DNA from 2 places in the Duganella dendranthematis genome. Region 2 is predicted to be linked to the other one. Evidence: predicted binding sites of a transcription regulator. Region 2 holds the regulator's gene; the other holds the start of a gene.
The links. The regulator FNR, encoded in region 2, switches genes on or off when oxygen is low (the NO sensors DNR and NnrR bind a similar motif). The targets are predictions, from matches to a motif close to TTGATNNNNATCAA.

Region 1: the regulator FNR is predicted to act here: its motif matches at 2,406-2,419, upstream of HH213_RS16715 (carbohydrate kinase).

The regions. Positions count from the first base shown of each region.
Region 1 is NZ_CP051684.1:3,657,444-3,661,862, forward strand. Features, by position in the region: gene HH213_RS16705 (LysR family transcriptional regulator) at 1-292, opposite strand, end outside; gene HH213_RS16710 (pseudouridine-5'-phosphate glycosidase) at 311-1,225, opposite strand; gene HH213_RS16715 (carbohydrate kinase) at 1,230-2,360, opposite strand; gene xapA (xanthosine phosphorylase) at 2,575-3,414, shown strand; gene HH213_RS16725 (phosphopentomutase) at 3,467-4,419, shown strand, end outside.
Region 2 is NZ_CP051684.1:2,368,986-2,373,404, forward strand. Features, by position in the region: gene ccoG (cytochrome c oxidase accessory protein CcoG) at 1-1,152, shown strand, start outside; gene HH213_RS10890 (FixH family protein) at 1,164-1,667, shown strand; gene fnr (fumarate/nitrate reduction transcriptional regulator Fnr) at 1,745-2,503, opposite strand; gene HH213_RS10900 (MarR family winged helix-turn-helix transcriptional regulator) at 2,671-3,036, shown strand; gene HH213_RS10905 (alpha/beta fold hydrolase) at 3,194-3,940, shown strand; gene HH213_RS10910 (response regulator) at 4,056-4,419, shown strand, end outside.

The sequences.
Region 1 (4,419 bases), 1.3 Mb from region 2:
CCACCCGCAGCCGGCCCACTTCACCGCGGTCGATCTGGCGGATGGTATCGATGGTCATGCGCATCTTGGCCAGCAGCTCGGCCGCTTCGTTCATCAGCGCCTTGCCGGCCACCGTCAGTTCAAAGGTGCGGGTGGTGCGGGCGAACAGTTTGACGCCCAGTTCACTCTCCAGCTTCATGATCTGCTGGCTCAATGGCGGCTGCGAGATGTGCAGGCGCTCAGCGGCGCGGCTGAAACTCTTTTCTTCAGCGACGGCGAGAAAATACTTGAGTTGTTTCAGATCGATGGACATGGCGGCGCCTGATGTCGGCTAGTGTGGGGACTGCATGGCCACCGCCAGCGCGGCGCCGCAACGGGCGTTGTTCTTCACCAGCGCGATGTTGGTCACCAGGCTGCGGCCTTCGGTCAGCGCCTTGATGCGCGCCAGCAGGAACGGCGTAACGTTCTTGCCGGTGACGCCTTGCTGATCCGCCTCTTGCAAGGCCTGTTCGGTGATGCGGTCGATTTCTTCTTTCGGCATCGCCTCGGCGGCCGGCACCGGATTGCTGACGACGACGCCGCCCTTCAGGCCCAGCGCCCACTTGGTGGCGATGAAGGCCGCCTGCTCGTCCGGCGTATCGAGCTGGAAGTCGGCATTGAAGCCGCTCTCGCGGGTGAAGAATGCCGGGAAGCCGCGCTGACCGACGCTCACCACCGGCACGCCGTGGGTTTCCAGGTACTCCAGCGTTAAGCCGATGTCGAGGATGGATTTGACGCCGGCGCATACCACCGCCACCGACGTCTGCGCCAGTTCCTGCAGGTCGGCGGAAATGTCAAAGCTGGTCTCCGCGCCACGGTGCACGCCGCCGATGCCGCCGGTGACGAATACCTGGATGCCGGCCAGTTCGGCGCAGATCATGGTGGCGGCCACGGTGGTGGCACCCAGTTTGGATTGCGACAATACGTAGGGCAGGTCGCGGCGGCTCACTTTGATGGCGTCGCCGGCGGTGCCCAGCAACTCCAGCTGCTCGTCCGACAGGCCGACACAGATTTTGCCGCCGATGATGGCGATGGTGGCCGGCACGGCGCCGCCGTCGCGGATGATCTGTTCCACTTCACGCGCCATCTGCACGTTTTGCGGATACGGCATGCCGTGCGAGATGATGGTCGATTCCAGCGCGACGATCGGTTTGCCGGCGGCGCGGGCGGCAGCCACTTCCGGCGAGAACAGCAGGTATTGGTGCATGGCTTTATCCTTTACTTGGGAACAGCGGAGCGCTGAGATCAAAATCATGTATTTCGTCGAGGATGTCGGCGGCCAGCACCGGCGACACGGTCTCCGGGCTTTCCAGCGTCATGGCGGCGACTTTCAGGCCGCGGCGGCAGGCCAGCGTCAGATCGTCGCTGCCTTGGTACAGCGACCAGCAGACGGCGGCCGAAAACGCATCGCCGGCGCCGGTGACGTCCACCACCTCCACCTGGTGCGCGGCCAGCCACACCAGCTCATTGCCACGCGTGTGATACACACCCTGGCTGCCGCAGGTGACGATGACGTCCCTGGCGCCTTGCGCGCACACTTCATTGCACGCGGCGCGCACGTCCGCCTCGGTCGGCAAGGCGCGGCCGACGCGGGTATCCAGCTCGCCGCGATTCAGGATCAGCAGCCGCAGGCCGCCCAGGTCCGCCGGCAGCCGGGCCATCTTCGGCTGCGAGACGGCAACTATCACCAGGGGCACGTTGTCGGTGCGCGCACTTTCCAGGAGCGCTGTGATGCTGTCGGCAGGCAGGTTGAGATCGGCCACGGTCATGGCGGCGGCTGAGCGTTGGGGCAGGCGGCTGGCCAGGAAGGCCGGCGTGATGCGGTCGTACAGTGCCATGTCGGCCAGGGCCAGCACCAGTTCGCCCTTGTCGTCGAGGATGGCAGTGTAGGTGCCGGTGGCGACGTCCTGCAGTTTGAGGCTGCCACGGGTATCGATACCAGCCGCATCCGCGTGGTCTTGCAGGTTGCGGCCGGCGCTGTCGTCGCCGACGGCGGTCAGCAGCGCCACCGGCAGGTTCAGACGGGCCAGGTTTTCGGCAATGTTGCGCGCCACGCCGCCGTAGACTTCCTCGGCGGTGGCGGGATTGGAGGTGCCCAGCTGCATTGTTTCAATGGTGCGCAGCTTGCGGTCCAGGTTGGCGGCGCCGATGCACATCACCGGACGCTTGTCCGGCAGTACGTAGGCGCGGCCGAGCAGGCGGCGTTCGCGGATCAGGCCGGCGATATGGCCGGCCACGGCGGAACGCGACAGGCGCAGTTCCACCGCCAGGTCCTGCTGGGAGATGAAGGGGTTGGCGCGGATCAGCTGGTAGAGCTGTTCCTTCTTCGAGATGTCGGTCACGGTAGTGGCCCTGTTAAACAATTGTCTTGAATGGTAAACATTAGTTTGAATCGAGTCAATCGCGCGTCCACGGCTAAGTTTCGCTTGGTTTATAATACCCGCGATTTATATCACTTTTATATAAATAGCTAAGAAAAATGGTATTTGCCATACATATGCACGATGATGCATAGTGCCAGCTTCCCCAGCCACATCAAAAAATTCGAGGATTTCCATGTCTAATAACTCCCCATTCCAGGCAGCCGACATCATTCGCGCCCGTCTTCCAGAAGGCTTCAAGCCGCGCGTTGCGATGATTCTCGGTTCCGGCCTCGGTGTGCTGGCGGAACAGATGACCGACGCGGTCACCATCGGCTACGACGAACTGCCGGGCTTCCCGATCTCCACCGTGCACGGCCACGCCGGCGAACTGGTGATCGGCACCTTGTCGGGCGTGTCGGTGGTGTGCATGAAGGGCCGCGGCCACGTCTACGAAGGCTACGGCCTGGGCGTGATGACCAGCGCCGTGCGCACCATGAAGCTGCTGGGCTGCGAAATGCTGTTCGTGACCAACGCCGCAGGTTCGCTGCGTACCGAAGTGGACGCCGGCGCGCTGGTCGCGCTGACCGACCATATCAACTACCTGCCGGGCACCCCGATGATGGGCCCGAACGATGAGCGCTTCGGTCCACGTTTCTTCAGCATGGCCAACGCCTACGATGCGGAGCTGCGCGCGCTGCTGCACACCTCGGCCAAAGAGAAAAACGTCACGCTGCATGAAGGCGTGTACATCGCCTACGCCGGTCCTAACTTTGAAACGCCTGCGGAAATCCGCGCGTTCAAGACGCTGGGTGCGGACGTGGTCGGCATGTCGGTGGTGCCGGAAGTGGTGTCGGCCCGTCATTGCGGCCTGAAAGTGGTGGGCGTGTCGGCCATCACCAACCTGGCCGAAGGCCTGTCGCCGTTCCCGCTGTCGCATGACCAGACCTTGAAATATGCAGCGATCGCAGCGACGTCGCTGATTGAAGTGATCCTGGGCTTCCTGGGCAATGTGGCGAAAACGCCGCAAGCTTAAGAATCCGACAGGGGCGGCGCGGTCCGCCCCTTTTTGCTTTTAGGAGTTCATTATGAAACGCGCATTTATCCTGCTGCTCGATTCGTTTGGTCTGGGCGCCACGCCCGACGCGGCGAAGTACAACGACGTCGGCGCCAATACCTTCGGCCACATCGCGGCCAGCGTCGCCAAAAGCGGCAAGCCGATGTCGCTGCCGACCATGGAAAAACTGGGCCTGACCGCCGCCGCCCATCTGGCCAGCGGCGAGTGGGCCACCGGCTTTACGCAACGCGAAGGCTTCACCGCCGCCTATGGCGCCGCGCGCGAGCGTTCGACCGGCAAGGACACCCAGTCCGGCCACTGGGAAATCGCCGGCGTGCCGGTGGAATTCGACTGGGGCTACTTCCCGAAAACCGTGCCGTCGTTCCCGGCCGAGCTGACCGCCAAGCTGCAGGAGCTGACCGGCGTACCGGGCTTCCTCGGTGACTGCCACGCCTCGGGCACGGAGATCATCAACAAGCACGGTGACGAGCATGTCGCCACCGGCAAGCCGATTATTTACACCTCCGCCGACTCGGTGCTGCAAATCGCCGCGCACGAAGAATCGTTTGGCCTGGAGCGTTTGTACGAAGTGTGCGAGATCGCCTTTAAACTGGTTGAGCCGTACAACATCGGCCGCGTGATCGCCCGTCCATTCACCGGCGCCAACGGCAATTACACCCGCACCACCAACCGTCACGACTACGCGGTGGCACCGCCGGCGCCGACGCTGCTGGACCACGTCAAGAACGACGGCGGCGAAGTGATCGCGCTGGGCAAAATCAGCGACATCTTCGCCACGCAAGGCGTTTCGCGCCTGGTCAAGGGCAAGGACAATATGGCGCTGTTCGACGCGCTGCTGAAAGTGGCCGACGAAGCCGGCGACAAGTCGCTGACGTTCGTGAATTTCGTCGACTTCGACCAGGCCTTCGGCCATCGCCGCGATGTCAACGGCTACTCGAATGCGCTGCACGAGATGGACGCGCG
Region 2 (4,419 bases):
TACCTGGCGCTGCTGCTGATCATCAGCGCCTACCTGCTGTTCCTGGCGACAGCGATAGCAGGGCGGGTGTGGTGCGGTTTCGCCTGCCCGCAAACGGTGTACACCGAAATCTTCCTGTGGATAGAACGCAAGATTGAAGGCAAGCGCAGCGCGCGTATCGCGCTGGACCGCCAACCGGCCTCGCTGCACAAGTTTGGCAAGAAGAGCGCCAAGCACGCCGCCTGGCTGGCGGTGGCGCTGTGGACCGGCTTTACCTTCGTCGGCTACTTCACGCCGATCAAATCGCTGATGGGCGAAGTGGTGACGCTGAGTTTCGGCCCATGGGAATGGTTCTGGGTGCTGTTCTACGCCTTCGCCACCTACGGCAACGCCGGCTGGATGCGCGAACAGGTGTGCAAATACATGTGCCCGTATGCGCGCTTCCAGAGCTCGATGTTCGACCGCGACACGCTGATCATCACTTACGATAGCGCACGCGGCGAACCACGCGCTCCACTATCGAAAAACGGCAACGGCAACCACGGCTCGTGCATCGATTGCTCACTCTGCGTGCAGGTCTGCCCGACCGGCATCGACATCCGCAATGGCCTGCAATACGAGTGCATCGGCTGCGCCTCCTGCATCGACGCCTGCAACACCGTGATGGACAAGACCGGCCAGGCGCGCGGTCTGGTCCGCTACAGCACCGAGCGGGCGATGGACGAACACCTGACGCCGACCGAGATCCGTCGCCGCACCACACGCACGCGGGTAAAAATCTACAGCGCCGTACTGGGCCTGATCGTCTTGGCCACCTGTAGCGCGCTGTACCTGCGCAAGCCGCTCAAGCTGGACGTGATCCGCGACCGTGGCTCGATGGGCCGCGAGGTGGAGGACGGCATGATCGAAAACGTCTACCGCCTGCAAATCATGAACACTTCCGAGCAAGCGCACGTGTACAAGATCAGCGCTGGCGGCCTGGACACGCTGAGCGTGGCCGACGCCGACACCGTGCGGGTCGCAGCCACCGAAACGCGTGGCTATCCGCTGCGGCTGCGCGTGGCGCATGGCGCCGGCCATACCGGCTCAAACAAGATCAACATCAGCCTGACCGCAGTCGACGACCCGTCGCTGCATGTGCAAGAATCCGCGGTCTTTATCGTGCCGCGCTAAGGAGAGATACCATGTCCAACGCCATTCTGAATATGCCTGTCACGCCGTGGTGGAAGCAGCGCTGGCCGTGGCTGCTGATGCTGGGCCCGGCCTCGGTGATGGTGGCCACCAGCTACACCGCCTGGCTGGCGATCAAGACGCCGGACGCGGTGGTGGTCGGCGATTACTACACGCAGGGCAAGGCCATTAACCAGGACTTGCGGCGCGACCGCGTGGCCGCACAACTGGGTTTGTCGATGACGCTGGGGTATGACGCCGCCACCGGCGCGCTGAGCGGCCGCATCAACCGCAACGACACCGGGCCGCTGATGCTGCACCTGTCGCACGCCACCCAGCCGGAGAAGGATCTGAAGCTGATGCTGGTGCCGGATACAGAAGGCCACTTCAGCGTGTCGTTGCCGATGCTGGAACGCAGCCGCTGGGTGGTGCTGGTGGAAGGTGGAAAACGCGAATGGCGCCTGGCCGGCGCCTGGGTGTGGCCGGCCAACCACGGCATCACGCTGCTGCCGGACTAAGCCCAAAACGAAAGGGTCTGACCCCGTACGGGGTCAGACCCTGGCCGCAGCGGTGTGCGGGGTGAGGCGGTGCCGTCTCAGCCGCAGGTTTCGGTGCCGGCGGTGATGGCTTTCAGCAGCGGCGGGTCGAGCAATTCGATCTCGCGGTTGCTGACGCGCAGCAGACCTTCCTTCTTGAACTTGGACAGCAGGCGCGAGATGCTTTCGATCGTCAGGCCCAGGTAATTGCCGATTTCCTCGCGCGACATGCGCAGCTGGAAAGTATTCGGCGAATAGCCGCGCGCCTCGTAGCGCGACGACAGATTGACCAGGAAGGCCGCAAACCGCTGGGTCGCCTGCATATTCCCCAACAAAAGCATCACACTTTGTTCACGTGTGATTTCCTGGCTCATCATGCGATGGAAATGGCGCAGCAGCGTCGGCATTTCCCCCAGCAGCGATTGCAGCGTGGCGAATGGAATCTCGCACACTTCGCTGTCTTCCAGCGCGACGGCGGTGCAATGATGCTCGTCGGCGCTGATGGCGTCCATGCCCAGCAGCTCGCCGGCCATCTGGAAACCGGTAATCTGTTCCGCCCCCTCGCGGTTGACCTGGTAGGTCTTGAAATGGCCGAGGCGGATCGCGTACAGGTTCTGGAATGGATCGCCGATGCGGAACAACGTACTGCCGCGCGCCACCTTTTTGCGGCGGCCGATGATCTGGTCGAGGCGCTCCATGTCGTTGTTGTCCAGCCCCATGGGCAAGCACAGCTGATGCATGCTGCACGACGCGCAGCTTGCCTTCAGCACCTCTATTGTCGCGCCGGGGATCACCAGCGAAGGAAGTTCTTTTATCATGCAGCTAGTGTAGCCCATCGCACTTGATTTAAGCCGCTATTCCGCAGTCATCCAATCAGGTATTCGCGCGCGGGAAGATAATTTGCTACGCTAGCGGCATGACTCTGCCCAAGCCTCCCACTCTCGATCAGCACCTGTGCTTTTTAATCTACAACACGTCATTGAAGATGACGCAGACTTACAAGCCGCTGCTCACCGCGCTGAACATGACCTATCCACAGTACCTGGTGATGGTGGTGCTGTGGGAGCAGGACGGCCTCGGCCTCAAGGACGTGGCGGAACGGCTGCAGCAGGACTCCGGCTCGGTAACGCCGGTGGTCAAGCGGCTGGAGGCGGAAGGCTACCTGACGCGCGACCGCGATCCCCGCGACGAACGCAACCGCGTGCTGAAACTGACCGCCGCCGGCCAGGCGCTGCGCGCCGCTGCGCTCAAGGTGAGCCAGGAGTTTGCCGCCGAATGCCAGGTCAGCCATGAGGAGGTGGCGACACTGATGACCACCCTGGGCAAATTAAACCGCAATCTCGGCGATTGAAGCATCCATCAACAAATAAATCCAAATTTAACTTGCGTGCGATTTTTTAGTGCGCTATATTTCACCTCAAGGAAACGCGCTATTCACCCCAGCGCGTTTTTAAAACCACAATACTTAGCGCGCTAACAGTTAGCGCATATAACTGAAAGGAAATATCATGAAACGTACCTTCATCGCTTCCGCCCTGCTGGCCGCTACCGCTTTCGCCCACGCTGCCGCCCCCGCCAACGACACCACCATCGTGCTGGTGCACGGCGCCTTCGCCGACGGTTCCAGCTGGAGCAAAGTGATCCCGATCCTGGAAGCCAAAGGCTACAAAGTGGTCGCCGTGCAAAACCCGCTGAGCTCGCTGGCCGACGACGTCGCCGCCACCCAGCGCGTGGTCGATGCGCAAACCGGTAAAGTGGTGCTGGTCGGTCACTCGTGGGGCGGCACGGTGATCACCCAGGCCGGCACCAGCGACAAGATCAAGGCACTAGTCTATGTGGCCGCGTTCGCGCCTTCGGAGGGGGAAGCCACTGCCAACCTGGGCAAAGACTACGCCGTGCCACCTGGCATCGCCACGCTGAAAGCCGACACCGGCGGCTACCTGTGGCTGCCAACCGAATCGGTGGCGCTGAACTTTGCGCCGGACGTGACGCCGGCCGAGAAAAAACTGATCGCCGCCACCCAGGGCCCGATCGCCGCCAAAGCTTTCGGCGACACCACCACCGTGGCGGCCTGGAAGAACAAGGCCAACTACTACATCGTCGCCAGCAAGGACCGCATGATTGCGCCGGAACTGGAACAGGCCTTCGCCAAGAAAATCAACGCCACCGTGACCACGCTGCCAACCAGCCATGTGCCGATGGTGTCGCAACCGGCCAAGGTCGCTGAAGTGATTATCGCCGCCGCCCAGCGTTAATCTGCTTGCAGTTTGAAAGCCTACAGGCGTGCCACGGCACGCCTGTTTTTCTTTCTTGCCAACGCCAGTCTTTGATAGGAGAATCCAATCAGCTCCTGCATTCATCAAGGTTGATATGAAGCCTCTCGGCATCAAGGCCAAAGTCGCGCTCGTTACCAGCATCACTTCGGTCCTGATGATCGGCCTCGTCACGCTGGTGCAGACCCAGCGCATGAAAGCGGATTACACGCGGGTGTTGTTCACCCAGCAGACGGCGTTGGTCAACCGCACCGCGCAGGAGCTCGACGACAAGCTGACCATGCTGCTCGATATCATCGCGCTGTCGGCCCGCAACCAGCCGCCGGCGCTGGCCAGCTCCGGCGACCAGTTGCGCGAGTATTACCAGGACCGCGCCGTGCTGGCCCTGTTCGACGATTTGCTGGTGCTGAACCCGCAAGGCAAGGTGATCTCCGACCTGCCGCTGGTGCCGGGCCGGGTCG